DNA from 3 places in the Methylocella sp. genome. Region 1 is predicted to be linked to each of the others. Evidence: riboswitches for the same ligand, from Rfam matches in the RefSeq annotation. Region 1 holds a riboswitch; each other region holds the start of a gene.

The links. A riboswitch is a leader RNA that binds a small molecule or an ion and turns the genes downstream of it on or off. The one in region 1 is predicted to bind cobalamin.
Region 2: linked by a shared signal. The riboswitch ahead of ACILRB_RS01360 (ribonucleoside-diphosphate reductase subunit alpha) and the one ahead of ACILRB_RS05890 (TonB-dependent receptor plug domain-containing protein) in region 1 are both predicted to bind cobalamin.
Region 3: linked by a shared signal. The riboswitch ahead of metE (5-methyltetrahydropteroyltriglutamate--homocysteine S-methyltransferase) and the one ahead of ACILRB_RS05890 (TonB-dependent receptor plug domain-containing protein) in region 1 are both predicted to bind cobalamin.

The regions. Positions count from the first base shown of each region.
Region 1 covers NZ_JBGAHM010000008.1:66,912-76,346, reverse strand. The annotation lists gene ACILRB_RS05930 (cell envelope integrity EipB family protein) at 332-1,222, shown strand; gene surE (5'/3'-nucleotidase SurE) at 1,429-2,193, shown strand; gene ACILRB_RS05920 (protein-L-isoaspartate O-methyltransferase) at 2,190-2,840, shown strand; gene ACILRB_RS05915 (peptidoglycan DD-metalloendopeptidase family protein) at 3,032-4,414, shown strand; gene ACILRB_RS05910 (adenosylcobinamide-GDP ribazoletransferase) at 4,482-5,288, opposite strand; gene ACILRB_RS05905 (antibiotic biosynthesis monooxygenase family protein) at 5,309-5,632, opposite strand; gene ACILRB_RS05900 (hypothetical protein) at 5,810-6,052, shown strand; gene ACILRB_RS05895 (histone deacetylase family protein) at 6,072-7,109, opposite strand; cobalamin riboswitch at 7,303-7,495, shown strand; gene ACILRB_RS05890 (TonB-dependent receptor plug domain-containing protein) at 7,600-9,435, shown strand, end outside.
Region 2 covers NZ_JBGAHM010000002.1:17,162-26,596, reverse strand. The annotation lists gene ACILRB_RS01380 (helix-turn-helix domain-containing protein) at 1-238, shown strand, start outside; gene ACILRB_RS01375 (molybdenum storage protein subunit alpha) at 366-1,208, opposite strand; gene ACILRB_RS01370 (uridine kinase) at 1,220-2,032, opposite strand; gene ACILRB_RS01365 (methylated-DNA--[protein]-cysteine S-methyltransferase) at 2,257-2,769, shown strand; cobalamin riboswitch at 2,808-3,018, shown strand; gene ACILRB_RS01360 (ribonucleoside-diphosphate reductase subunit alpha) at 3,134-5,968, shown strand; gene ACILRB_RS01355 (ribonucleotide-diphosphate reductase subunit beta) at 5,992-7,110, shown strand; gene ACILRB_RS01350 (hypothetical protein) at 7,228-7,596, shown strand; gene ACILRB_RS01345 (TonB-dependent receptor) at 7,716-9,435, shown strand, end outside.
Region 3 covers NZ_JBGAHM010000002.1:43,195-52,629, reverse strand. The annotation lists gene ACILRB_RS01525 (acyl-CoA thioesterase) at 1-58, opposite strand, end outside; gene metE (5-methyltetrahydropteroyltriglutamate--homocysteine S-methyltransferase) at 55-2,430, opposite strand; cobalamin riboswitch at 2,542-2,757, opposite strand; gene ACILRB_RS01515 (chromate transporter) at 2,822-3,352, opposite strand; gene ACILRB_RS01510 (chromate transporter) at 3,377-3,961, opposite strand; gene ACILRB_RS01505 (hypothetical protein) at 3,958-4,797, opposite strand; gene ACILRB_RS01500 (hypothetical protein) at 5,102-5,515, shown strand; gene ACILRB_RS01495 (FUSC family protein) at 5,663-6,745, shown strand; gene ACILRB_RS01490 (DUF1656 domain-containing protein) at 6,742-6,951, shown strand; gene ACILRB_RS01485 (HlyD family secretion protein) at 6,970-7,887, shown strand; gene ACILRB_RS01480 (methanol/ethanol family PQQ-dependent dehydrogenase) at 8,269-9,435, shown strand, end outside.

The DNA of each region.
Region 1 (9,435 bases):
TTCGTCAACACTCGCCATCCAGTCGCGCAAACGCCAGCATAGGTTGGAACCGTTTGAGAAATAACGCGCCGCGACAGGCGTGGGAGGCAGACGGCGCGCCGTCTGGTCACAGGCTCGCCGCAATCTGGTCTAAACTCAGGCCTGCTCCGCGCGTCCAGTAGATTGCGGATGCGTGAAATAAATCTTAACTTGGCCCGGCTGGCGTCTTCGCGTCCGGGTTGGAACACGCGCCGCGCACACGCCGGCGGAAGCCGATCCCCCGCCGCGCGCGGATCGTCAAAAGCAGATTGTCGAAACATGCGCCGCCACGCGGGCGGGAGGGAAACCAGCCATGCAGCTTCTGCGCGCCCGCCTGTCGTCCTTTGGAGCCGTGGCCTGCGTCGTCGGCCTCTGCGCCGGCGCCGTCGCGGCTGAAGCGGCGAAATCCGGCCCCGTCCGCATGGGCCGGCTCGACGGGCGTCCCGGCGCCGACGTGGTCCTCGCGCCGCATCGGGCGGTCTATGACCTCACGCTCGCGAAATCGGTCGGCGCAAAAAGCCCGACCGCCGCGCACGGCCGCATCGCCTTCGATTTCGGCGGCTCCGCCTGCGACGGCTATGTCCAGAATTTCCGCCAGATGACCGAGCTCCAGCCCGCCGAAGGGCCGACCCGCGTCTCCGACATGCAGTCCTCGACCTTCGAGGACGCCGACGGGCGGACCTTCGACTTCAAGATGCGCACCCGCGTCGACAACGAGCCCGCCGACACCGTCGACGGCAAGGCGACGAAGGCGGCGGGCGCCGGGCCGGTTCGCGTCAGCCTGGCCAAGCCGCGCCGTGGCACCCTTGAGCTCGGCGAAGACGTCGTCTTCCCGACCGAGCATCTGAAGCGCATCATCGCCGCCGCCGAAGCCGGGGAGAACCTTGTCGAGCTCAAGGTGTTCGACGGCTCCGACACCGGCGAAAAACTGTTCGAGACGACAGCCTACATCGGCCGCCCCACCACCGCCCCGCCCGAAGAAAAGGCGGCGCAGATTCCCGAGCTCGAGGGGCTGACGCGCTGGCCCGTCTCGATCAGCTATTTCGAGACCGGCAAGAAGGACGAAGGCCCGAGCTACGTCCTCGCCTTCGATCTCTACCAGAACGGCGTTTCGCGCGCGCTGAAGCTCGACTATGGCGATTTTGTCCTCGCCGGCGCGCTGTCGAGCCTCGAGATTTCGAGCGCGCCGCCCTGCGGCCATTGACGCGCCGGCTCCGGCCCGCGGCCCAGTTTCTCCTTACCAGTTTCTCCTTACATGCCGGCCCCGCCTGACGGGCGTCCCGCTCGGCGAACCCTGCCTGCGGCGCATCGCCGCGTCGCCCGCCGCCGCCTGCGGCGTCCGCGTTTGACGCTCCAGACGCGCTCCTCTACACGAAACACGTCGTCCTGAACGACGGGGGGAGCGGCCGCTTGCGCATTCTGGTGACGAACGACGACGGCATCCATGCGCCGGGCCTCGGCGTTCTCGAGGAGATCGCGGCGCGCCTGTCCGACGACGTCTATGTCGTCGCCCCCGAAAGCGACCAGTCGGGCGTCGCCCATTCGCTCTCCCTCAACGACCCGCTGCGGCTGCGCCAGATCAGCGAGCGCCGCTTCGCCGTCAAGGGCACCCCGACCGACTGCGTCATCATGGGCGCGCGGCGCATCCTCGCCGACGCGCCGCCCGACGTCATCCTGTCGGGCGTCAACAGCGGCCAGAACGTCGCCGAGGACGTGATCTATTCGGGCACCGTCGCCGGCGCCATGGAGGGCGCGGTGCTGGGCCTGCCCGCGATCGCCCTGTCGCAGGCCTATGCGCGCGGCGCGCGCGACGCGATTCCGTGGGACTGCGCGAGGGTCCACGCGCCGGCGCTGATCCGCAGGATTCTGGCGGCGGGCGTGCCCAAGAACACGCTCGTCAACGTCAATTTCCCGGCCTGTCGCCCCGATGAGGCCCGCGGCGTCGCGGTGGCGGCGCAGGGCCGGCGCGGCTATTTCGTCAACATCGACGCCCGCCATGACGGGCGCGGCAACCCCTATTACTGGATCGCCTTCGACCGGCGCCGCTCCGAGCCCGAGCAGGGCGCAGACCTTGAAGCGATCTCGCAGAACCGCATCGCCGTGACGCCGCTGCGCATCGACCTCACCGACGCGCCGACGCTGACGCGCTACGCCCAGGAGCTGATGGACGATTGACGGACGCCGCCGCCGGCCGCGCCGCCTTTCTGCTCGAGCTGCGCGCCCGCGGCATCCAGGACGTGCGCGTGCTGCGCGCGCTTGAAAGCGTCCCGCGCGAAGCCTTCACGCCGCACCGCTACCAGGATCTCGCGCGCCGGCACCTCGCCCTGCCGCTGCGCTGCGGCCAGACCTTGCCCGAGCCCTGGCTGACGGCGCGCATGATCGAGGCGCTGTCGCTGTCGCCCGAGCATCGCGCGCTCGAGATCGGCACGGGCTCGGGCTACGCCGCGGCGCTGATGGCGCGGCTTTCGGCCCGCGTCCTGACCATCGAGCGCTTCCAGACGCTCGCGGTCGAGGCGGCGGCGCGGCTGCGCGAGCAGGGCGCGGCCAATGTGCGCGTGCTGTGGGACGACGGCCTCGTCGCCGGGCCGCTCGCCGGGCCTTTCGACCGCATCCTCGTCGAGGGCGCGCTCGCCGAGCCGCCCGACGCGCTCGTGGCGGCGCTCGCGCCGGACGGCGTGATGGTGATGGCCCGGCCCGAGCGCGGAGCGCCGCTGCGGCGGCGCATCGTGCGCCTGACGCGGGGCGCCGGCGGCCTCGACATGACGTCGATCTGTCCCTGCCGGCTGCAGCCGATCGTGCCCGGACGCTCGCGCCTCCTGTGATTTCGGCCCAAGCCTGAAGTCCGGCGAAGCGAACCTGAGCCCGGCGAAGCAAAAAGGCGTCGTCGCGCGCGGCTTTCCGTCGCGACGCTTAATGTTTCTCCCTTTTTGTTGAAGCGCCGTTCACCTTAAACCCGTCCTTAACCGCCCCGACCTTTAATGCCGCCATAGCTTCCGCGTCGGTGGGTTCCGTCATGAGTCATTTTGCTTCGGTGGTTTGCTCGCGCTTCGCATTGCGGCTTGCGCTGATCGGGGCGTCTGCCGGAGCGCTCGCGGGCTGCGCGGGTTCGGAACGTCTCTCCGACCCGTTCAGCAATCCGTTCCAGACGTCGCAGGCGACCGATCCCGCGCCGACCTCGAGCATCGCGCCGGCCCCGCAGATTTCGGCGCCGGTGACGCCGGTGCAGGCGCGCCCGCTCGGAAGTCCCGTCGCCGCGCCGCTCGCGCCCGCCGCGCCTCGCCCCGCCGTCGCCTCCGTCGCCACGCCCAGAACCCCCGCCGCGCCCGGCTGGACCGCCGCCGGAGGCACGCCGATCTCGGTTCAGCCCGGCGAGACGGCGGAAACCATCGCGCGGCGCTATGGCGTGCCGGCCGACGCGCTGGTCAAGGCCAACGGCTTTTCCTCGGCGGCGCAGGTCCAGCCCGGCTCGCGCCTCGTGATCCCGGTCTATAACGCCGCCGGCGCCGCGGTGGCGCAGGCCGCGCCGCAGCATTTCGCCGAAGCGGCGCAGAAGGCCGGGCGCGCCGCCGCGCCGCTGCCCGCCGCCCATGTCGTGGCCGCGAAGCCCATGGCGACGGTCGGCCGCGCCACGACGCTCGTCGCCGAGGCGCCGAAAAAGCTCGGCGAGACGGCGAAGGCCGCCGGCAGGCCGGTCGCCGAGGCCCAGAGCCTTGGCCGGACGACGGTTCAGGCCAAAAATGAGGCGCTCGCCAGGACGGATGTCGCCAAAGCCGACGCGCTGAAGGCCGACGCCGCGAAAAAGCTCGCCCTCGCGAAGACCGAAACCGCCGCCGCCAAGGCCGAGCTCGCCAGGGCGCAGGCCGACAAGGCCGCCGCGACGAAGCTCGAAACCGCCAAGGTCCAGCCCAAGGTCGAGACGGCGAAAGCCGAGCGCGTCAAGACCGAGCCGGTCAAGCTCGCCAAGGCCGAGGCCGCCCCGGAAACCAGGGCCGAGGAGCCCGAGGAGACGGGCGCCAAATCCGCCGGCGGCCCGGAATTCCGCTGGCCGGCGCGCGGGCGCATCATCCAGAACTTCAAGCCGGGCGGCAATGAGGGCATCAACATCGCCGTGCCCGAAGGCACCTCGGTCAAGGCGGCGGAGGAGGGCGTCGTCGCCTACGCCGGCAGCGAGCTCAAGGGCTATGGCAATCTCGTGCTGATCCGCCACCCGAACGGCTTCGTCTCGGCCTACGCCAACAACAGCGACATCGAGGTCAAGCGCGGCGACACGGTCAAGCGCGGGCAGGTCATCGCCCGTTCCGGCCAGAGCGGCAACGTCGCCTCGCCGCAGCTTCATTTCGAGCTGCGCAAGGGCGCGACGCCGGTCGATCCGACGCAATATCTCGCGGGGCTCTGAGCCCCCGCCGGCGGCCAGCCTTGATCCTGAATGAACGCCGGAAAGAGTCTTTCCGGCGTTTTTCGTTTCAGGGACGCGCGCAGAAGGCGACGAGCGTGGCGATCTCGGCCAGTTGCTGCGTCGCGCCGGCGACGTCGCCGGTATGGCCGCCGAGCCTGCGCCGGGCGAGCGCGCAGGCGCAGGCGACCGCGGCGACGACGAGACCGAGAGCGAGCGCCGCCTGCGCCAGAGGCGCGCCGAATGCGAGGGGCAGGGCGCAGGCGAGCGCCCCGAGCGCCGCCGCCGCGGCGACGTTTCTAGGCGTCGGCCGTCCGGCCGAATGGGCGAGGCCGCGGTCGCGCGCCGGCGGCAGAAGGGCCAGCGGGGCGAGGCCCGCCCCGCGCGAGAGCGCGCCGGCCGCGACGAGCACGGCGGCGGCGAGGCCCGCGTCGCGTTCGGCGAGCGTCGCCGCCGCGGCGACGCGCAGGATGAGCGAAAGTCCGAGCGCAAGCGCGCCATAAGAGCCGACGCGGCTGTCTGACATGATCTCGAGCCGGCGCTCGCGCGTCGACCCGCCGAAGCTGTCGGCGCAGTCGGCGAGCCCGTCCTCATGCAGGCCGCCTGTCGCCGCGGCGAGGGTGGCGACGGCGAGCGCGGCCGCGAGCGTCGGCCCGAGCCCGAGCCCGAGCCCGGCGAGAAGCGTCGTCGCGCCGAGCGCGCCGACCGTGGCGCCGGCGAGCGGCAGCAGGCGCAGCGCCCGGGCGTAGCTCCACAGATCGGCCCCATCCGCGCGCTCGAAGGCGAACACGGGGATCGGCAGGATGGTCGCAAAGCGCAGCGAGGCGAGCGTGTCGCTGACGCCGCTCAGCAGCGCGCGCCGAAGCCGGCTGAGCACCGGCCGGCGGCGCTGCGCCCTCAGGCCGAAACCTTCTCCAGCGACTGCACGACGTTGAAGCCCTCGAATTCGGGGCGCCCGAGCGTCAGCGGCTTGCGCTCGCCGGCCTGGGCGTGGGCGGCGCGAAACGCTTCGGACTTCGTCCAGTCGACAAAGTCCTGCTCGCTCGCAAACAGCGTGTGGGAGGCGTAAAGAACATGATCCTCGCGCTCCGGGCCGCGCAGGAGACGGAAGGCGATGAAGCCCGGCACTTCGTTGAGGTGCGAATCGCGGGTCAGCCAGACGTTTTCGAAGGCGGCGGTTTCGTCCTTCAGCACCTTGAAACGGTTCATGGCGATAAACATGGCGCAGGTCTCCTGGAAAGATCGTCGATCAGCGCTCATAACGCATTTGCGCGCGGCGCGCATGGCCCTGCCGGCCTGCGCGCGCCGTGCTAGAGTGGGACGGACCCTGAGGCGCCGGCGGGACGTAAGCGCGGCGCGGACCGCCGTCGCGAGCGGCGCGGACGAGGTTTCAGCGTCATGCCCGACCATGTGAAATTCCTGCTGCGCCACGCGCTGATCGGCGTCGCCATCGGGCTTGCGGTGGTGCTCGTGCTGGTCGTCGCCGACGTCGCGCGTCTGCGCACGCTGATCTCGACCTCGTCGCAGCGCTGGCTGTGGATGTTCATCCTGTGCGCGTCCTTCTGCTTCACCTTCGGCGGGCTGCAGATGGCCATGGCGGTGATGCTGATGCCGCAGGGCGACCCCGAGGACGACGAATAGGGCGCGGCCCGCCCCGCCCTCAACCCGCCTGCATCAGAGCCCCGACATGGGCGGCGCTGGCGCGCTCCAGCGCGTCGAGGCTGTAGCCGCCTTCGAGGAAGGACACGATCCGCCCGTGGCAGAGCCGGTCGGCCGCGTCGAGGAGCTTCATCGTGATCCAGGCGAAATCCTCCTCGCGCAGGCGCAGGTCGCCGAGCGGATCGGCGAAATGTCCGTCAAAGCCCGCCGAAATGAGGATCAGGTCCGGCCGGAAGACGTCGAGCGCGGGCAGGATGCGCGCCGCCATCGCCTCCCGGAAACGGTCGCCGCCGTCGCCCGCGCGCAGCGGCGCGTTGACGATATTGCCGACGCCGGTCTCCGAGACTTCGCCCGTATAGGGAAACAGCGGCATCTGATGCGTCGAGCCGAAGAAGACGTCGCGGTCCTCCCAGAAGATCTGCTGCGTGCCATTGCCATGGTGCACGTCGAAATCGACGATGGCGACGCGGCCGACGCCATGGCGCTTGCGCGCATAGAGCGCGGCGCAGGCGACGTTGTTGAACAGGCAGAAGCCCATGACGCGGCCGCGCTCGGCGTGATGGCCGGGCGGGCGCACGGCGAGAAAGGCGTTGACCGTCTCGCGCGCGGGGTCGAACAGCCGGTCGACGGCGAGGAGCCCGGCGCCGACGGCGCGATAGGCGGCCTCGAAGGAGCCGGTCGAAACTGACGTGTCGCCGTCGAAGGCGTAGGGAAATTCGCCGGCCCCCGCCACCGCCTTGACGCGCAAAAGATGCTCGGGGCCATGGGCGCGCAGGATCGCCGCCTCGACGTCGTCGCGCAGCGGAGCCTCGGCGCGGCATAGGCCGTCGAAGGCCGGGGCCGCGAGCGCCGCCTCGACGCAGGAGACGCGTTCGGGCCGCTCGGGATGGCCGACGCCCGGCTTGTGTTCGAGAAAGGCGGGATGGGTGACGAACAGCGTCTTCACCGGCGTTCTCCCTGCGGCGTCCTCCAACCCGGGCGGCCGGGCCGCGACGAACGCGCCGGCGAGGCCGAGCCGCAGAAAGGAGCGCCTGTTCATTTTTCGTCGCCGGCCCGTTCGATCGAGCTTCGGTGCGCCGCCTTGCGCGGCGGCGTCAATCTAGCCCTGCCGCCGGGGACTTGTCACGGCTTGATGACGGTGCGCGCAAGGCCTGCGCTGTGCCCGCGGCGCCACGCTTGCGCGCGTCTTTGCGGCGCGCCGCCGCGGCCGCGTTGACGCTTCCGTGAAGCTCCGCCATCATCCGTTCGATGGTTCCCGTCAAGGGATCAAAAGGGAACGCGGTGCGGGCCTTGCGCTCAATTCCGCGGCTGCCCCCGCAACTGTAAGCGGCGAGCGACGCGCCAGGACGCCACTGGGAAACCGGGAAGGCGGCGCGAAGCGACGACCCGCGAGCCAGGAGACCTGCCATCGACCGTGGTCACGCGCGGGCGCGTCGGGCGGGGTGCCCCGGCGGAGACAGGCGCACGCCCGCAAGGGCGCCGCGCCGGCCTTGGCTCGCAGTGACGCGCAACCACGTCGCCGCAGGCCCATGACCCGTCTTTCCCTGTTTTCGCCGGCCGCGCGCCGGCGCCTCCTGTTATCTTCCCTCTCCCTTCTTGCCCTGGGCTCCGCCGCCGCCGCGCAAGGCGTCTCGCCGGACGCCGACGCGCAGGCGCTCGCCCGGCAGGACGCGGCGCCCGCGGCCGCGCAGCCGGCCGAACTGCCGGAGATCCTGGTCGTCGGCGCGACGCGCGTGCCGACGCCCAAAGGCGATCTCGGCACCAGCGTGTCGGTCGTGACCTCCGAAGAGATCGAGGCGCGCCAGCAGCGGCTCCTGCCGGATTCCCTGCGCGACCTGCCAGGCCTCAACGTGGCGCAGACTGGCGGGCCCGGCGGCCAGACCTCGGTGTTCATCCGCGGCACGAATTCGAATCACACCAAGGTGCTGATCGACGGCATGGACGTGAGCGACCCGTCGACGCCGAACGGCTCGTTCGATTTCGCCCATGTGCTCAATTTCGACGTCTCGCAGATCGAAGTGCTGCGCGGGCCGCAGAGCGGCATTTACGGCTCGGACGCGATCGGCGGCGTCGTCAACATCATCACCGATCCGGGCGAGGGCCCGATGAAGGCCAAGGTCACCGCGGAGGCCGGATCCTTCGGCCTGTTCAACCAGTTCGGCCGCGTGTCGGGCTCGACCGACCGCATCAGCTATTTCCTGGGCTACGGCCATTTCTACTCGAACGACGTCGAGGTGACGCCGCAAAACCTCGTGCCGCCCGGGCGCGGGATCAATCCGAACATCTATGACAACAGCACCTTCTCGGTCAGGCTCGGCGCGAAGCTCACGGAGATCTTCGACGTCGGTCTCGTCGGGCGCTACACCAATGCGACTCTCTGGTCGACGAGCGACGATTTCGTCGGCCCGCAAAGCATGCTGACCGGCAGCTTCACCAACCAGAACTTCAGCCGCGTCTTCGTCCACGCCTCCCTGCTCGACGGGCGCTTCGACAATACGGTCGGCGTCTCCTATGTCGATTACGCGCGCAACGTCATGGACCCGAATTTCGATCCGATTTCGCGCAACCTGTACAGCGGCTCGCGCGTGAAGGTCGATTATCTCGGCCGGTTCAACGTGATCGAGGGGCAGACGCTGATCTTCGGCGCCGAACGCGAATCCAATCGCGTCTCGAACAGCAGTCCGCTGTGGGCGGCGAACGGCGACACCGCCGGCTATGTCACGCTGCAATCCGATTTCGGCGGCCGCCTGTTCAACGCCGCCAGCGTGCGCTACGACGCCAACGACCAGTTCGGCGGCCGCGCCACCTTCCGCGTCGCGCCGGCGCTGCTGTTTCCCGAAACCGGCACGAAGCTCAAGGCGAGCGTCGGCACGGGCTTCAAGGCGCCGTCGCTCGACCAGCTCTACAATAATTATCCGGCGTTCAATTTCTACGGCAACCCGGATCTCGGCCCCGAGACCAGCGTCGGCTGGGACGCCGGCGTCGAGCAGACGCTGCTGCCGGGCCGCATCTCCTTCGGCGCGACCTATTTCAACAACGACATCAAAAATCTCATCGACTTTAACAGCACCTTCACGTCCTATGTGAACGTCGGCCAGGCGCGCACCCAGGGCCTCGAAAGCTTCATGAGCCTTTCGCCCTTCGACGGCTTCAGCGTGGTCGCCAACTACACCTATACGGTGGCGATCAACGAGGACGACGATCTGTTCCTGCTGCGCCGCCCGCGCGACAAGGTCAGCCTGACGGCGACGCTGCAGGCGACCGAGCGGCTGCTCCTGACCGCCAACCTGCTTTACGTGGGCCCGTGGCGCGACGTGAACCGCTCGGGAAGCGAGAGCTATATCTTGACGCCCGGCTATACGCTG
Region 2 (9,435 bases), on a different contig from region 1:
CCGCATGCATTTCGCGGCGCAGTTCCGCCGGGCCGCCGGCCTGCGTCCGCATGACTTCCTGCTGCGCCGGCGCATCGAGCGCGCGCAGTCGATGCTGCGCGACACGCAGGCGCCGCTCGTGGATGTGGCGCTCGCCGTCGGCTTCCAGACCCAGCCGCATTTCACCACGGCGTTCCGCCGTCTCGTCGGCGAGACGCCGCATCGCTGGCGCTGCGCCAACCGGCGCGCCGCGCGCTGAACAGGGCGTCGTCATGCGGCTTCGGGAAACCGCCGGCGTCTCTCGCGCCGCCGCCCGTCTACGCAAACGCCCCCGGCGCGGGCGGCGTCGGGGGCGTGAGGCTTGGCGCGGGCTCCGGGCGAAAACGTCAGGCCGCGTTCGCGTCGGCCATGGCACCCGAATGGATGATGGTGCCCACATGCTCGCCGCGCAGGGCGGCGGTGATCCGGCCGGGGACGAGGCCGTTCACCACCTGCACATGCTCGAGGTGGCGGGCGGTCGGCATCAGGTCGAGCAGCACGCGGTCGAGCGGCAGCGTGCCCGTGGTTCTGGCGAGGTCGGCGGCGCTCGTTTTGGAGATGAGCTTCGCCCTGTCGCCGCCCTCGCCCCTGGGGTCGGCGTCATAGATCCCGTCGACGTCCTCGACGATGGTGAGGCCCGCCGCGCCAAGCGCGTCGGCGACGAGGAAGGCGCCCGCGTCGGCCCGGTGGATCGGAATGCGCGAGTTCGGAAACTCGTGATGATGATAGGGCGGGAAGGCGCTGCCGACCACCGCGCGGGCGGCGGCGAGATGGATCGCGAGCTGGTTTGCGACGGTTGGGCGCTCGACATAGGAGACGCCCTCGGGCGCGAGCAGCGCGGCGAGGATGTGGCCGTTCTGGCCGGCCTCGCTCGCGGCGAGCGGGGCGAGCGAGCCGACCGGCAGGCCGAGGTCGAGGCCGACGCCGTAGAGATGGCGCGCGCGCACGCCGGCGCCGGTCAGGATCAGCATGCGATGCTCGGGCAGGAGCCTGCGCAGCTCCTCCACGACGGGAAGGATCGCCTCCGCGCCGCGGTCCATGATCGAGCGCCCGCCGATCTTGACGACCTGCAGCCAGGGCAGGAGCCGGATGGGGCGCCGGCCGGCGACGGGGCGGGTCAGGCTCGAATCGAGGAGCGTCTGGCGCGCGAGCGGCGAGGCGACGTGCTTGATGGCGTCCGCGTCGGACATTGGATTCTCCCTTAGCTCGCGGTGATGATGGTGCCGACGTGCTCGCCGGCGAGCGCGCGGGTCAGATTGCCGGGGACGAGGCCGTTCACGACCTGCACCTCCCGGACGTGACGCGCCGCCTTGAGCAGGTCGAGCATCGGAAATTCGAGAATCGAATCATGCAGGCCCCGCGCCATCATCTCGTCGACCGAAATCTTCGGAATGAACTTCGCGTCGGTCGAGGTCTTGGGGTTGGCGGTGAACAGCCCGTCCTCGTCCTTGACGAAGATCATCGCCTTGCAGCCGAACTGCTCGGCGAGCAGGAAGCATCCGGCGTCGGTGCGGTAGGGCGGGATGACGCCGTCGGCGGCGGGACGCATCCACAGGCCGTAAGGCGGCATGCCGCTGAACACGACGGCGTTGACCTCGGCGAGGTAGAGCGGCACCGCCGAGAGGCCCGCGCCCTCGACCTGCGAGATGCCGTGCTTGGCGAGGAGCTGCCCCAGCATGGCCGCGTTCTGGTCGGCGACCGAGGCGCCGAGCTGCGAGAGCACGCCCGCCGGCAGGTTGAGCCCGGCGGCGATGGAGTAAAGATGCCGCGCCCGCGTGCCCGCGCCGGTGCCGATCAGGAGCTTGTGGTTCTTGCGGACGGCGACGATCTCCTCGACCAGCGGATAGAGCGCGGCGCGGCCGCGGTCGATCACGCTCTGGCCGCCGATCTTGATCACCGTCGCGTCGGGCAGGATTCTGAAGTCCGGCGCGGCCTCGGCCGCGGCGAGCAGCTGCGCGTCGGTCAGCGACCTCTGCATGAGGAGCGTTTCGAGCTCCGAAGTCGTGGTGTTCATGGGGGGCCTTTCTGCGTTGGAGCGCGCGGCTTAAGTTTCGAGGAGATCAATACTTCTTAAGCAACTACGTGGCAACGACTGGAAAATATGCTTCTTTTACATGGCCCGGAAAAAACGGCGCAAAACGCGCAATTTCGCGCGTCGCGCCGGCCCGGGCCTGACGCGGCCTGAGGTTTTGACGTCGCCCGGGCCGCCGGCGAGGCGTCCGCCGGAAAGGAGTCGAAATGAATCTGACGCGGACGACGATGGCGTCGCCGGTCGGCGAGCTGACCCTTGTCGCCGGCCGCGCCGGCCTTGTCGCCGTGCTGTGGCCGGGCGACGATCCGCGCCGCGTGCCGCTCGGCCCGAGCCGCCCCGACCCTGACAGCCCGACGCTGGTCGAGACGAGGCGCCAGCTCGACGAATATTTCGGCGGGAGGCGGCGGCGCTTCGACCTTCCGCTCGATCCGCAGGGGACCGCGTTCCAGAAGCGGGTCTGGGCCGAGCTTCTGAACATCCCCCATGGCGAGACGCGCAGCTACGGCGACCTCGCGCGCGCGCTCGGCGATCCGCGCGCCGCGCGCGCGGTCGGCGCCGCCAACGGGCGCAACCCGATCTCGATCATCGCGCCGTGCCATCGCGTCGTCGGGGCCTCGGGCCGCCTCACGGGATTCGCGGGCGGCCTTGAGGCGAAGGCGTTCCTGCTGGGGCTCGAAGGCGTCCTGCCGGCGCCTGGCCGCAAAGCCCGCTGTGGATGACGGCCGGCGATATGTTGACCGTGCCGGGCGATCGCCCCACTATATCTGGAGATCGCGGTCTTTCGTCCCTCAGGGGCGAAAGCTAAGAGGGAATCCGGTGAGCCTTGCGGCGACTCCGGGGCTGTCCCCGCAACTGTGAGCGGCGAGCCTTCGCCCATTTCGCGCCACTGAAGCCGCAAGGCTTCGGGAAGGCCGGGCGAAGGCGGCGACCCGCGAGCCAGGAGACCTGCCGCGACCTGAAAGAATCTTCCTCGGGCGGGGCGTCCCGACGGAGCGTCTGGATTTCGGGCCGGCGGACGCTCCGCCGCGCCCCTGCTCCATGCGTCCGCGCGGCCTCTGCTTCAACGTCTGGAGTCTGAAGCCGATGTCGCAGATCGTGGAGCTCGAACGGCCGGCCGGCCGGAGCCATGCGGGCGGGCGCGCAGCCCCGGCGGGCGCGCCGTCCGAGCCGGGCTGCCAGGTGATCCGGCGCAATGGCGCGGTCACCCCCTTCGACGCCGCCAAGATCGCGCTCGCCCTGACCAAGGCGTTCCTCGCCGTCGAGGGCGGCGGCGCGGCCGCCTCGCGCCGCGTGCATGACATCGTGCGCGAGCTGACCGACGAGATCGTCGGCGGCCTGACGCGCCGCGCCGACGCCGGCCGCGCCTTCCATATCGAGGACATCCAGGACCGCGCCGAGCTCGCGCTGATGCGCGGCGGCCATCACAAGGTCGCGCGCGCCTATGTGCTCTATCGCGAGGAGCGGGCGCGCGAGCGCGCCGCGGCGCAGGCCGAGCCGCTGGCGCCGCGGCTGCGCGTCAAGACGGCGGACGGCGCGCTCGAGCCGCTCGACGAGGCGCGGCTCGACGCGCTCGTGCGCAGCGCGGCGCAGGGCCTCGACGGCGTCTTCCCGGAGGCGATCCTCGACGAGACGCGCCGCAATCTCTACGACGGCGTCACGCTCGACGAGCTGTCGCAGGCGCCGATCCTCGCCGCGCGAACGCTGATCGAGACCGAGCCGAACTATGCGCGCGCCTCGGCCCGCCTCCTGCTCGACCGCCTGCGCCGCGAGGCGCTGAGCTTCCTCGCCGGCCGGCCCGAGGGCGCGACGCAGGACGAGATGGCGGCGCGCTACGCCGATTATTTCCGCGCCTATCTCAAGGCGGGGATCGCCGGCGGGCTGATCGACCCGGAGCTCGCCCGCTTCGACGTCGACAGGATCGTCGCGGCGCTCGAGCCCGCGCGCGACCTCGCCTTCGACTATCTCGGCCTGCAAACTCTCTATGACCGCTATTTCCTGCATGTCGGCGGCGCGCGCTTCGAGCTGCCGCAGGCCTTCTTCATGCGTGTCGCCATGGGGATCGCGCTGCGCGAGGTCGACCGCGAGGCCCGCGCCGTCGAGTTCTACCGCCTGCTGTCGTCGTTCGACTTCATGGCCTCGACGCCGACGCTGTTCAACGCCGGAACGCCGCGCGCGCAGCTCTCGTCCTGCTTCCTGACCACCGTGCCGGACGATCTCGACGGCATCTTCAAGTCGATCCGCGACAACGCGCTGCTCGCGAAATATTCCGGCGGCCTCGGCAACGACTGGACGCGGGTGCGCGGCCTCGGCGCGCATATCAGGGGCACCAACGGCGAGAGCCAGGGCGTCGTGCCGTTCCTGAAAGTGGCGAACGACACGGCGATCGCCGTCAACCAGGGCGGCAAGCGCAAGGGCGCCGTCTGCGCCTATCTCGAAACCTGGCATGTCGACATCGAGGAGTTTCTCGACCTGCGCAAGAACACCGGCGACGACCGCCGCCGCACGCATGACATGAACACGGCGAACTGGATTCCCGACCTGTTCATGGAGCGCGTCGAGGCGGACGGGCAGTGGACGCTGTTTTCGCCTGACGAGACGCCGCATCTGCATGAGCTTTACGGGCGCGAATTCAAAGAGGCCTATGAGGCCTGCGAGGCCAGGGCCGCGCGCGGCGAGCTCAAGGTGTTCCGCAAGCTGCGCGCGACGGATCTGTGGCGGCGCATGCTGACCATGCTGTTCGAGACCGGACATCCGTGGATCGCCTTCAAGGACGCCTGCAACATCCGCTCGCCGCAGCGCCACGCCGGCGTCGTGCATTCGTCGAACCTGTGCGCCGAGATCACGCTCAACACCTCGGACGACGAAGTCGCGGTGTGCAATCTCGGCTCGGTCAATCTCGCCGCCCATGTGGGCGCGCGGGGCCTCGACCGCGAGCGGCTGGCGCGCACGGTGAAGACGGCGATGCGCATGCTCGACAATGTGGTCGACGTCAATTTCTACACGATTCCCGAGGCGCGGCGCTCGAACCTGCGCCATCGCCCGGTCGGGCTCGGGCTCATGGGCTTTCAGGACGCGCTGCAGGCGATGCGCGTTCCCTACGCCTGCGACGCCGCCGTGCGCTTCGCCGACGAGAGCATGGAGGCCCTGAGCTTCGAGGCGATTTCGGCCTCGGTCGACCTCGCCGCCGAACGCGGGCGCTATCCGAGCTTTGACGGCTCGCTGTGGTCGCAGGGAATCCTGCCGCTCGACTCGCAGGAGCTGCTGCGCGAGGAGCGCGCCGGCGTCGGCGCCGACTTCGACCGCTCCTCGACGCTCGACTGGGACGCCCTGCGCGAGCGGGTGAGGCGCGTCGGCATGCGCAACTCCAACTGCATGGCGATCGCGCCGACCGCGACCATCTCCAACATCTGCGGCGTGTCGCAGTCGATCGAGCCGGCGTTCCAGAACCTGTTCGTCAAATCCAACATGTCGGGCGACTTCACCATCGTCAACGCGGCGCTCGCGCGCGACCTCAAGGCGCTCGGCCTGTGGGACGAGGTGATGGTGTCGGACCTCAAATACTACGACGGCGGCCTCGGCGCGATCGACCGCGTTCCCGACGAGATCAAGGCGCTCTACGCCACGGCGTTCGAAATCGAGCCGGCGTGGCTGATCGAGGCGGCGGCGCGCCGCCAGAAATGGATCGACCAGGCGCAGTCGCTCAACCTCTATGTGGCGACGCCCTCGGGCCGCAAGCTCGACGAGACCTACCGTCTCGCCTGGCGGCGCGGCCTCAAGACGACCTATTACCTGCGTTCGCGCTCGGCGACGCATGTGGAGAAATCGACGCTGAAGGGCGTCGACGGAAAGCTGAACGCGGTCGCCGCCGCGCCGGCGGCCTGCGCGCTCGACGATCCGGCCTGCGAGGCCTGCCAGTGACTGCGCGAAAGGGAGACGCGGCCATGCTCGACTGGTCTGACCTCAACTCCGCGCCGCGCCGCGCCCTGTCCGCGCCCGCTCCGTCCGCCGACGGCTCGGGCCTCGGGCGCATCGAGCGCGGCGCGGCGCGCGTCAGCGTCGACGACAAGCGCATGATCAACGCCCGCGCCGACGTCAACCAGCTGCTGCCGCTCAAATACAAATGGGCGTGGGAGAAATATCTTTCCGCCTGCAACAACCACTGGATGCCGACCGAAGTCTCGATGCAGGCCGACATCGCGCTATGGCGCTCGCGCGACGGGCTGAGCGAGGACGAACGGCGCATGGTCAAGCGCAATCTCGGCTTCTTCGCGGCGTCCGAAAGCCTCGTCGCCAACAATATCGTGCTCGCCATCTACCGCCGGCTGACCAATCCGGAGTGCCGGCAGTATCTGCTGCGGCAGGCGTTCGAGGAGGCGGTGCATACGCACACCTTCCAGTATATCGTCGAGAGCCTGGGCCTCGACGAGGGCGAGCTGTTCAACATGTATCGCGAGGCGCCCTCGATCACCGACAAGGCCGCCTGGGCGCTGGAGCATACGCGCGCGCTCGCCGACGATTCATTCGCGACCGGCGCGCCCGGGGCCGATCAGGCGTTCCTGCGCGATCTCGTCGCCTTCTACGTCGTGTTCGAGGGCATGTGGTTCTACACGGGCTTCGCGCAGATTCTCTCGCTCGGGCGGCGCAACAAGATGGTCGGGGTCGCCGAGCAGTATCAGTATATTCTGCGCGACGAATCGCTTCACCTCAATTTCGGCGTCGACGTGATCAACCAGATCCGCATCGAAAATCCCGATCTGTGGACGAAGGCGTTCCAGGACGAGCTGCGCGGCATGGTGAGCGAGGCGGCTTCGCTCGAATCGGCCTATGCGCGGGACGTCATGCCGCGCGGCCTGCTCGGCCTCAACGCGCCCCTGTGCGATCAATATATGCGCTTCATCGCCAACCGCCGCTGCGGCCAGCTCGGCCTCGCGCCGGCGTTCGCGCCGGCCGAAAATCCGTTCCCGTGGATGAGCGAGACGATGGATCTCAAAAAGGAGAAGAACTTCTTCGAGACGCGCGTCATCGACTATCAGAGCGGCGGCGCGCTGGCCTGGGACTGACGGCGGGACGTTTTCGCCACAGTGGGAGACGAAATCCGCGCGCGGCCCCGGCCGGCCCGCGCGCGCCCTTTATTTCGGACGCGCCGTCATGTTATCGGTCAGTCTGGAAGGTTCGGCATGTCGCGGCTGGCAAGGTGGACGAAAAATTTCGCAACGGTCGCGGCCTTCGCCGCCGCCTATGCGCTCGTCCTGCAGATCGTGCTCACGGGCGCGCTCGCCGCCAGCCTGCCGCAGGACGCGGGCGGGGGCTTGCGCCTGTGCGCCGCCGACGCGCCGGCGGACTCCGGCGAACATGCGCCGTCAAGGCCGCACTGCCTGTCATGCCTTTGCCGCCTTGACGCGGCCGCGCTCCCGCCGCCGCCGGCGGCCCCCGTGATCGACCGCTTCGCGATCGAGCTGCATTTCGAGATCGCGCTGTGGACGGCGCTGCATGCGGGCGCGTCCGCCTCGCCCGTGCGGGCGCGCGGGCCTCCCGCCGCCGCCTGAGGCCGTCGCCGCCTTGCGGCGAATCCGATCCGCTTCAGCCTTCAGTCAACACGGCCCCGAGGCCGCGCGCGCGACGCCCGCGTCGCCTGCCTGCGCGCCCGCGCCGATGGATAGTCTTCATGCGCTTCCTGTTGTCTCCGCGCGTCCGTGACGCGCTTCGGGCGTCGACCGCGGTCGCCCGCCCGCTGTTTCCGGCGATCTGCCTCGGCCCGTTCTGCGCGGCGCAGGCGTATGGCCAGGCGGCCGACACGCTGCCCGCCGTCATCGTCGAGGCGCCGCCGCCGGGCGCCTTTCTTCCCGCCTCCACGGCCGCCGTCTCTGGCGCGCAGGCGCGCGGCGCCGAGCTCTGGACAAGCGACTCCGCCTCGCTGATCAGGGACCTTCCCGGCGGCGCGGCCTGGGGAGCGGGCGGCGTGTCGAGCCTTCCTTCCGTCAACGGCATGGGCGCCGACCGGGTGCAGACGTCGATCAACGGCATGATCTTCGCCCCGGCCTGTCCGAACCAGATGAATCCGCCGCTCTCTTTCGTCAATCCGGCCATGCTGTCTGGCGCGCGCGTCTACACGGGCTCGGCGCCGGTCAGCGTCGGCGGCGACTTCACCGGCGCGCGCATCGACGCGAAAGTCGCGCCGCCGGTTTTCGCGCAGGGGGACGCCGTCGCCGCCGCCGGCGAGGTCTCGGGCTTCATCCGCTCGAACGGCCTCGCCTATGGCGTCAACATGAATACGACGGTCGCCAATTATGACACCAGTCTCGCCTTCACGGGCGGCTGGGCGCGCGCCGGCGATTATACGGCCGGCGACGGCACGAAGATCAAGTCGACGCTCTACAATGTGCAGAATTACGCGCTTTCGCTGGCCAGGAAAGTGCAGGACGGCGTGTTTTCGCTGCAGATCGGCGGGCAGGCGATCCCCTATCAGGGCTTCGTCAATCAATATATGGACATGACCAACAATCACAGCGTCTATCTCAACGGACGCTATGAGGGCGTGTTCGACTGGGGCGCGCTCGAGGCGACCGCTTTCGGCAATTACATCCGCCACACCATGGGCTTCATCTATCCGGACAAGACCGGCGACATGCCGATGGAGACGAAGAGCCTCGACGCCGGCTATTCGGTCAAGGGAACCGTCTCGGTCAGCGCGCAGGATCTCCTCAGGGTCGGCAACGAGCTCTACTACAACCAGCTCGACGACTGGTGGCCGCCGGTCGCAGGCTCGATGATGATGGGCCCGGACACGTTCCAGAACATCAACAACGGCCAGCGCACGCGCGTCGGAACCTTCATCGAATGGGAGCGCCGCTGGGACGCCGGCTGGACCACGGTCATCGGCGGCCGCAACGACGTGGTGGCCATGAACACCGGCGAGGTGCAGGGCTACGATCCGATGATGTATGGCGCGGAGGCCGCGGCCTTCAACGCGCTCAACCGCGCGCGCACGGACGTCAATTTCGACGGCTCGGCGCTGGTCCGCTTCGACGCCGACCCCGGCTCCCGCTACGAACTGGCGTTCGCGCACAGAACCCGCTCGCCCAATCTCTACGAGCGCTACGCCTGGTCGACCAACGCCATGGCGATGAAGATGATCGGCTGGTTCGGCGACGGCAACGGCTATGTCGGCAATGTCGGTCTCGCGCCCGAAAAAGCCAACACGGTGAGCTTCACCGCCGCCTGGCGCGATCCCGACAGGGGCGCGTGGGAGCTCAGGGCGACGCCCTATTACAGCTATGTCGAGGATTACATCGACGCCGACCGCTGCGCCCTCGCCGGCTGCGTCGCCAATCTGGCGAACAATCTGACGACGACGAACAATTTCGTCTATCTTCAGTTCGCCAATC
Region 3 (9,435 bases), on a different contig from region 1:
GAAAGACGATGTCGACGAGCCGCGTCACAGACCCCTTCGCGGCCTGCGCCGCGCTCATTCCGCGGCCTCCGCGGCGAGCGCGCGCAGCCGGCGCGCGGCCTCGACCATGTTGGCGAGCGCGGGCTTCGCCTCGGCCCAGCCGCGGGTCTTGAGGCCGCAGTCCGGGTTGACCCAGAGCTGGCCGTCGGAGAGCCGCTCGCGCGCGAGCGCAAGGAGGCGCGTCATCTCGTCGGCCTCGGGAACGCGCGGCGAATGGATGTCATAGACGCCGGGGCCGATCTCGTTTGGATAGCGAAAAGTCTTGAAGGCGTCGAGCAGCTCCATCTTCGAGCGCGAGGTTTCGATCGAGATGACGTCGGCGTCCATCCGCGCGATCGAGTCGATGACGTCGTTGAACTCCGAGTAGCACATGTGGGTGTGGATCTGAGTCGCGTCGGCGACGCCCGAGGCCGCAAGCCGGAAACATTCGACGGCCCACTCGAGATAGGCCGCCCGGTCGGCCTGGCGCAGCGGCAGCCCCTCGCGCAGGGCGGCCTCGTCGATCTGGATCATTTTCGCGCCGGCGGCCTCAAGGTCCAGAACCTCGTCGCGGATCGCGAGCGCGATCTGCCGGCAGGCCTCGGCGCGCGGAACGTCGTCGCGCACGAAGGACCAGTTGAGGATCGTGACGGGCCCCGTCAGCATGCCCTTCATCGGCTTTTTCGTGAGCGACTGGGCGTAGCTCCACCATTCGACCGTCATCGGCTTCGGGCGCGAGACGTCGCCGAAAAGGATCGGCGGGCGCACGCAGCGCGAGCCGTAGCTCTGCACCCAGCCATGCTTCGTGAAGGCGAAGCCCGAGAGCCGCTCTCCGAAATACTGCACCATGTCGTTGCGTTCGAACTCGCCATGGACCAGCACGTCGAGGCCGAGCTCTTCCTGGAGGGCGACCGCGCGCGCCGTCTCCTCGCGCAGGAAGGCCTCGTAGCCGGCGTCATCGAGCGTCCCCTTCGCATGGGCCGCCCGGGCCTTGCGCACCTCGACCGTCTGCGGGAAGGAGCCGATCGTCGTCGTCGGGAAGAGCGGCAGGCCGAGCGTCGCGTCCTGGACCGGCTTGCGCGCCGCAAACGCGCCGCGCCGGCGCGTCATGGCGGCGTCGGCCGCCGCCGCGCGCCTCTGCACGTCGCGGTCGTGAACCTTGCCCGACGCCGCGCGGCGGGCGACGGCGGCGGCCGATTCGGCGAGCGGCCGGACCGCGGCGGCGCGGCCTTCGACCAGCGCGAGGCGCAGCACGCAAAGCTCCGCCATCTTCTGGATCGCGAAGGCGAGCCACTCCTTGAGGTCGCGGTCGAGGTCGGCCTCAAGCTCGAGGTCGAGCGGAACATGCAGCAGCGAGCAGGAGGGCGCGATCTCAAGCCGGTCCGCGCCGCGCGCGGCGACCGCGGGCTCGATCAGGTCGAGGATGTTCGGCAGGCTGGCGCGCCACACGTTGCGCCCGTCGATCGCGCCGAGCGAAAGCGTGAGCGCGGGCGGGGCCTTCTCCAGCGCCGGCGCGAGCTGCTCGGGCGCGCGGACGAGATCGAGATGCAGCCCGGCGACGGGCAGGCCGAGGGCGAGGTCGAGATTGTCGCCAAGGCCGCCGAAATAGGTCGCGAGCATGATCTTCAGCGTCGGCGCGGCGGCGGCGAGGGTTTCATAGGCGCGGGCGAACGCGGCCCGCGTCGCGTCGTCGAGGTCGAGCACGAGACAGGGCTCGTCGATCTGGACCCAGCGCGCGCCGGCGTCCTCGAGGCGGCGCAGGATTTCGGCGTAAACCGGCAGAAGCCCGTCGAGCAGCGACAGCGGATCGAGCGCGGCGTCCTTCGACTTGCCGAGCTTGAGATAGGTCACGGGCCCGAGCAGCACGGGCCGGGTCTCGACGCCGAGCGCCTTCGCCTCGAGATATTCGTCGACGGGCTTCGCCGAGGTCAGCGCGAACGCCTGCCCGCGCGAAAATTCCGGCGCGAGATAATGATAGTTGGTGTCGAACCATTTGGTCATTTCGAGCGCCGGCGCGCCCGGCCCATGGGCGTGCGCGCCATGGCCGCAGGCGCTCTCGCCGCGGCCGCGCGCCATGGCGAAATAGACGTCGAGCGGCACCGGCCCGCCGGTCCAGCCATAGGCCTCGGGCACGGCGCCGACCATGGCGCTGACGTCGAGCACATGGTCGTAGAGCGAGAAGTCGTTCGACGGAATGACGTCGACGCCGAGCGCCTGCTGGCGCGCCCAGTTCGCGGCGCGAAGCCCGGCCGCGGCCGCGAGCAGGGCGTCGGCGCCGGATTTGCCGGACCAGTAGGCTTCGAGCGCGGCCTTGAGCTCGCGGCGCGGGCCGATCCGCGGCGCGCCGAGCGCGCTCACGGGCAGAAGACGTTCGGCGACGGAAGAAACGGAGACAGGAGAAACGGAAGACATCGGCTCAACCCCAATGAACATTGGGGGCGAAGACCGAGCGGACGCAGGCGAGATTCCGCGCGGCGGGCCGCCGGCGGACGCGCAAGCGCGCCGCTGGGACACCCCGCCCAGGGACGACTATGCTGTCGCGGCAGGTCTCCTGGCTCACGGGTCACGGCCTGCGTCCGGCCTTCCCGAAGCCGTGCGGCTTCAGTGGCGCGAGATGGACGACAGGCTCGCCGCTTACAGTTGCGGGGGCAGCTCCGGCCTCGCCTTGCGGCTCACCGGATTCCCTCTTAGCTCCGGCGCCTGAGGCAGGCCCGGAGAACCACGACGGCGCAAGACTGGCCGTAAAACGCGGCCGCGTCAAGTCGATATAACGATATCTTTATGTCGCCATGCCGAATATGCGTCACGGCCTGAGGAGCACGCAGATCACGCCGCCGGCGAGCACGAACAGGGCGGGGTTGACGCGCGTCAGGAGCAGCATGGCGGCGCAGGTCGCAGACGCCAGCGCCGCCTGGGTCGCGTCCGTGACCGCCGTGCGGCCGATCGAGACGACGCCCGCGGCCATCAGCCCGACGACGAGCGGGGCCATGCCCTTCTGCAGCGCGGCGCGCCAGGGCGAGCCCTCGAAACGGTCCCACAGGCGCGAGGCGCAGAAGGCGATGACGCTCGCCGGCAAAAAGAAGCCGACGAAGGCGAGAAGCGCGCCGAAAAGGCCCGACACGCGATAGCCGATGACGAGCACCATCAGCATGTTCGGCCCCGGCGCCATCTGGCCGAGGCCGAACACGTCGCGGAATTCGCTTTCCGTCAGCCAGTGGCGCTGCTCGACGATGAGCGTCTTCATCTCGGGCAGCACGGCCGCGCCGCCGCCGACGGCGAGCACCGAGAGCAGCGAGAACACGCTGAGCACAGCGAAATTCAGTCCGAAGTTCATGGCTGCTTTCCGGGGGCCTTCGCGTCACGCCCCGCCGCGCGGCCGGCGCAGCAGCACGGCGAGGGGCCCGACCGTAAGGATGACGATCATCAGGGAGAGATGCAGGCCGCTCACCATGAACAGGGTGAGGAGCGCGATGGCCACGTCGAGCGCGCCCGAAAGCTGCTTGCGGCCGATCTGCAGCGTGGTCGCCGCGAGCAGGCCGACGGCGGCGGCGCCGATTCCGGCGAGCGCGGCGTTCACCACCGGATTTCCCATATGCGCGGCGTAGAGCGCGCCGAGCGTCATGAGCAGCGTCGCGCCCGGCAGGGTCATGCCGGCGAAGGCCGCCGCCGCGCCGGGGACGCCGCGCAGCCGCTCGCCGACGATGACGCTCATGTTGGTGGCGTTGAGGCCCGGCAGCGCCTGCGCGACCTCGAGCGCGGCGAGGAAGCTTTCGTCGTCGAGCCAGCCTTCGCGCTCGACCAGCGCCGCGCGCAGATAGGCGACGACGCCGCCGCCGAAGCTCGTCGCGCCGATCACGAAAAAGACCGCGAAGATTTTTCCAAGCGAGGGCGCGGCGGCGGGCGGCGCGGCGCGAGCGGGGGCCGGGGCGGGGCGGTCCGTCATTCGCGGCCGCACTCCGGGCGGCCGCCGAACTGGTAGACGACGGCCGTCTTGGTGGTCCCGAGCGCGACCCATTCGGGCGCGTCGCGCTGCAGCTCCATGAAGAACGCCTCCGAGCGCGCCTTCGCCTTGTCGCTCAGCCCGTCATAGCTCTCGAACTTCGCCTGGAAGGCGAATTCGCCGATGAGCGAGGTTTCGGTCGAGCGGTTGCGCCACAGCGCGATGGTCGCCTTGGCGTCGAGCCTGTGGCCGAAGTCGAGGCGGCCGGGCTCGACCATGATCTCCTCGACGGGAAGGTCGTTGACGAGGCGCAGCGGCGCCCCGTTCGAGGATTTCACGAGCGCGTCGAGGCAGGGAAACACGCTGGCGATATGGGCGAGGCCCTGCTCGATCTCGAGCTGCGGCGTGGCGAGGACGCAATTGTGCGAATAGAGCCGCCGCAGGCCGCCGACGCTGGCCTTGAGCGGCAGGATCTCTTCCTTGAACTTGATGTCGGCGTCGACGGCGAGATGCGGCGTCACGTCCGTCGCGGCGGCGACGGGAAGCTCCGGATGGCGGAATTTCAGCGTGAGCTCATGCTCGGCGGCGGGCCAGCCGTCGACATAGAACGTGCGTTTGCGCAGGATGAAGGCGTTGCGGTAGAGGTCGGCGCCGTCAGTGTCGTAGAACTGGATCTCGCGCACCTCGCGGTCGAAGGCGCGCTTCGCCGTTTCGACGTCGACGCCGGTCTTTTCGGCGACGGCGCGGACCTTCTTCCAGAAGGCTTCGAACTGGCTTGGGGCGAAGAAGCGTTCGGGCCGCAGCAGGATCTTGTATTCGCGGTAATGGACGTCGTCCATGGCGGCTCCGCCGTCTGACTGGCGCGCGATCATGGCCGGCGGGCGCGGGCGAGGCAAGCGCGCCGCGCCGTTTTTTGGGCCTGTCGCGGCGCTTTCGGCGAGGCTGCAATCCTGCGTTGAAACCTGCGCGGGCGCGCCCGCGCCCGAGGCGGGATCTTCAAAGCGCCATCGAGGCCAGGTTCTTCCTGAAACGCGTCCGATTCTTTCACAAGCCGGCGCCTTCAGAAAATTGCCGCGCCGCGAAAAACGCGGTTTGATCGAGGCGCCGGCGCCCCGACGCCGCGCCGCGAGACGACAGGCCGCCATGCCCCATCGACGAATCGCCCTCGCCCTCCTGATCCTGTGCGCGTCGCCGGCGCGGTCCGAAACCGCCTGCGGCGTGAAGGGCGACATGGTCTGCCCGGGCTGCTCCGTCATTTGTCCCGAGGGACGGCAGGCGTTCTGCCAGGAAGGCGAACAGACCGGGGCGACTTGTTGGGCGCCCAATCTGTGCGAATGCGTCGTCCTTGAAACGGCGCCGCAAAAGCCGCCGGCGCGCCGGCGCGGCGCCGGCGGCGCGCCCGGTCGAAACGCCTGCTCGACGCCCGACGACGGTCCCTGCCGCGGCTGCCGCGTCGCCTGCGCGCCGGACGAGCGCGCGGCGTGCCTCCCCGCCGTTCGCGACGCGGCGCGCCGGGGCCGGTGCCGCGAGGACGCGCGCTGCCTGTGCGTCGACTGACCCTCTCGGGGGCCGCGCCGCGCGGGCGCCCGCATGCCTTCGTATGATTGGCGTGAGCGGCCGGATCGGCGATAGTCTGGCGGCGCCCGCTTCGCGCGCCGGGCGCCCCTCTGACGCCAGAGGAACCCGAGCCAGGAGAACCGGAAGATGCCAGCCGCGCCCCGCTCCGGCGTCCGACTCATTGCCGCGGCGCCGGCGGCGGCGGCGCGCCGGCTGTCGCCGCTCGACGCCTCGGGCGCGCTGTTTGGCCTGCGCGCGACGGCCGCGACCCTGGCCGCGCTCTGGCTCGCCATGCAGCTTCAGTTCGAAACGCCGCGCTGGGCGGCGTGGACCGTCATGTCGCTCTCCCTGCCGACCCACGGCCTCGTGGCGACGAAAGGCGCGTGGCGGGCGGGGGGCACCGTTCTCGGCCTTGTGGCGGGCATGGCCGGGGTGGCGCTGCTGGCGCAGAGCCCGGTCGCGATGGGGCTTTTTCTCGCCGCGTGGTGCGCGTTCTGCGCCTGGTGCGGCGGACGGTTCTCGGGCAACGCCGCCTATGGCGCGGCGCTCGCCGCGCTGACGGCGAGCCTGCTCGTGATCCTGAGCGCGCCCGATCCGCTGTCGGCCTTCTCGGTCGCGACCGCGCGCGGCGCCGACATCTTTCTCGGCGTCGCCTGCGCCTATGTCGCGAGCGCGCTCTCCGAATTCCTGAGCGCCCAGCAGCCGGCGAACGTTGCGGCGGGGCCGCGGCCCGGGCCGGCCGAGGTCGCCGCCGGCGGCGTCCGCGCCTTCGTCGCGGTCGCCCTCTCCTGGGCCCTGTGGCTGGCGACGGCCTGGACCGACGGCGGGGTCTTCGTCGTCTTCGTCGCCGTCATCGTGGTCGTGTTCGGCGCCGCGCCCGACGCCGACCGCCGCACGCCCGCCTATCTGCGCGGCGTCGCCATCGGCCAGGGGCTCGGGCTGTTCGTCAAATTCGTCCTGCTCGCCGCGCCGACCTCCTTCCCCATGCTCGCCGCGACGCTCGCGCCCTTCATCTTCGTCGGCGCGGCCGGCATGAAGGACCCGCGCAGCGCCGACACGGCGATCGGCTTCAATCTTTCCTTCCTGCTGGCGGCCGATCCCGCCAACCCGATGCAGTTCGACCCGGTCGCGTCGATCAACGAGACCTTCGCCATCTTCGCCGGCGTCGCCGGCGGGATCGCGGCCTACCGCTTCATCCTGCCCCGGCTCGTGTGGCGGAGCGCGCCATGAGTTTTCCCCTGCGCGAAGTCGACCTTCTCGGCGTCTATGTCGCGCCCTTCGCGCTCTGCCTGCCGATCGCCTTTGCGGCGACATGCGCCGCGCTCGCGCTCCTGCGCCGCGCGCCGGGCCTCGCCGTCGCCGCGCGCACGCCCGCGCTCGAACTCGGCCTGTTCGTCGCGCTGCTGTCGGGCCTGACCCTTCTGCTCGGACGCTGATTGTTGGACGCCGCACGCATGACGAACGAGGCATCACACGCCGCTTCCGCCCCCGCCGCGCCGGCCGCCGCGCCGGCCGGGCCCTCGGCCTTCGGCCTGTTCACGACGCTTGCGGTCTTCGCCGGATCGCTTGCGCTCGCCTGGCTCGCCTGGGGCTATTATCTCGGCACGCCATGGACGCGCGACGGAACCGTGCGCGTCTATACGGCCCAGGTCGCGCCGCAGGTTTCGGGCGAGGTCACGGCGGTGCTCGTCGCCGACAACCAGCAGGTCCGCAAGGGCGATCTCCTGTTCCGCATCGACGACCGCGACTATGTCATCGCCGTGCGGCGGGCGCAGGCGGCGCTCGCCCAGGCGCAGGCCCAGCTCGCCAACGCGCAGGCGGAGGCCGCGCGGCGCGAATCGCTCGGCGACGACGCGGTCAGCCCGGAAAGCCGCCAGAGCTTCGAAAGCCGGGCCGCGATCGCAAAGGCCGCCTATGACGGCGCGCTCGTCAGCCTCGACGACGCGAAGCTCAATCTCGGGAGGACCGAAGTCCGCTCGCCCGTCAACGGCTTCGTGGCCAATCTCCTGCTCCAGGCCGGAACCTACGCCCTGACCGGACGCGCGGCGATGACGCTCGTCGATTCGGACAGCTACTGGGTCACGGCCTATTTCGAGGAGACGCAGCTGCGGCGCATCCGCATCGGCGACGCGGTCGAGATCATCCTCATGGGCTATCCCGACCAGCCCATCGGGGGCCGGGTCGAAAGCCTCGCCCATGGCGTGATGGACCCGAACGCCGCGCCGGGCGTCGCCGGGCTGCCGTCGGTCAACCCGGTGTTCACCTGGGTGCGCCTCGCGCAGCGCATCCCGGTGCGCGTCGCGATCGGCGCGCGCCCCGCCGGCGTGCGCCTCGTCGCCGGCATGACGGCCACGGTGCGCGTCCTGCCCTGACGCCGAATCAACAGCTCGGCCGCGCGAATCGCTGCGCTCATCCGGCGCAAAAGGCGCGTTTTGGGGCGTGAGACGCCGGCGCCTCATTCACATTTGCGCCGCGGGCGACGTCTCGCGCGCCTTGCGCCCGAGCAGAACGGGGCGATCCGCTCAAAGCGTTTGCCATTTTGTCCCGAGCGAAATGGCACTTGTCCCACTTCCGCTAATACCAATGGAGTGCTTAATACCACCGCATGCGGCGCCCGGACGACGCGGACGACTACGCAATTCGGCGCTGCACGCGCTCAACAAAACAACATCCGAAGACGGATGCATACGCGACGGGCGCTCGCCGGAGGACATGGCGAAGCCCGAACGGGCGGGAAATCAGGGAAGGCGAGCATGCGTAAATTATTGACGTCTGTATCCACGGCCGCGCTCATCTGCACCGCGGCGCCCAGTCTCACTCTCGCCAACGACAAACTGAACGAGCTGTCGAAAAGCGACGAAAACTGGGTGATGCCCGGCAAGAACTACCACTCCGACAATTACAGCAAGCTCACCCAGATCAACGCGGAGAACGTCAAGCGCCTGCGTCCGGCGTGGTCCTTCTCGACCGGCGTGCTGAACGGCCATGAGGGCGCCCCCCTCGTCGTCGACGGCAAGATGTACATCTCGACGCCGTTCCCCAACACCACCTTCGCCCTCGGCCTCGACGACCCGGGCCGCATCCTGTGGCAGTCGAAGCCCAAGCAGAATCCGGCGGCCCGCGCCGTGGCCTGCTGCGACGTCGTCAACCGCGGCCTCGCCTACTGGCCGGGCGACGGCAAAACCCCGCCCCTGATCTTCAAGACGCTGCTCGACGGCCATGTCGAGGCGCTCAACGCCGACACGGGCGAGAGCTACTGGAAGATCGAGAACTCGGACATCAAGGTCGGCTCGACCCTGACGATCGCCCCTTATGTCGTGAAGGACCTCGTCATCATCGGCTCGTCGGGCGCCGAGCTCGGCGTGCGCGGCTACGTGACCGGCTACGACGTGCGCACCGGCGAGCAGAAATGGCGCGCCTACGCGACCGGCCCGGACAGCGACCTGCTGCTCGCCGACGACTTCAACATCAAGAACCCCCAATATGGCCAGAAGGGCCTCGGCACCTCGACCTGGGAAGGCGACGCCTGGAAGATCGGCGGCGGCACGAACTGGGGCTGGTACGCCTATGACCCCGACGTGAACATGATCTACTTCGGCACCGGCAACCCGGCGCCGTGGAACGAGACCATGCGCCCGGGCGACAACAAGTGGACGATGACCATCTTCGGGCGCGACGCCGACACCGGCAAGGCGCATTTCGGCTACCAGAAGACCCCGCACGACGAATGGGACTTCGCCGGCGTCAACGTCATGATGCTCTCCGAGCAGAAGGACAAGGAGGGCAAGATGCGCAAGCTTCTGACCCATCCTGACCGCAACGGCATCGTCTACACGCTCGACCGGACCAACGGCGACCTCGTCAGCGCCGACAAGATCGACGACACGGTCAATGTGTTCAAGGAAGTCAACCTGAAGTCC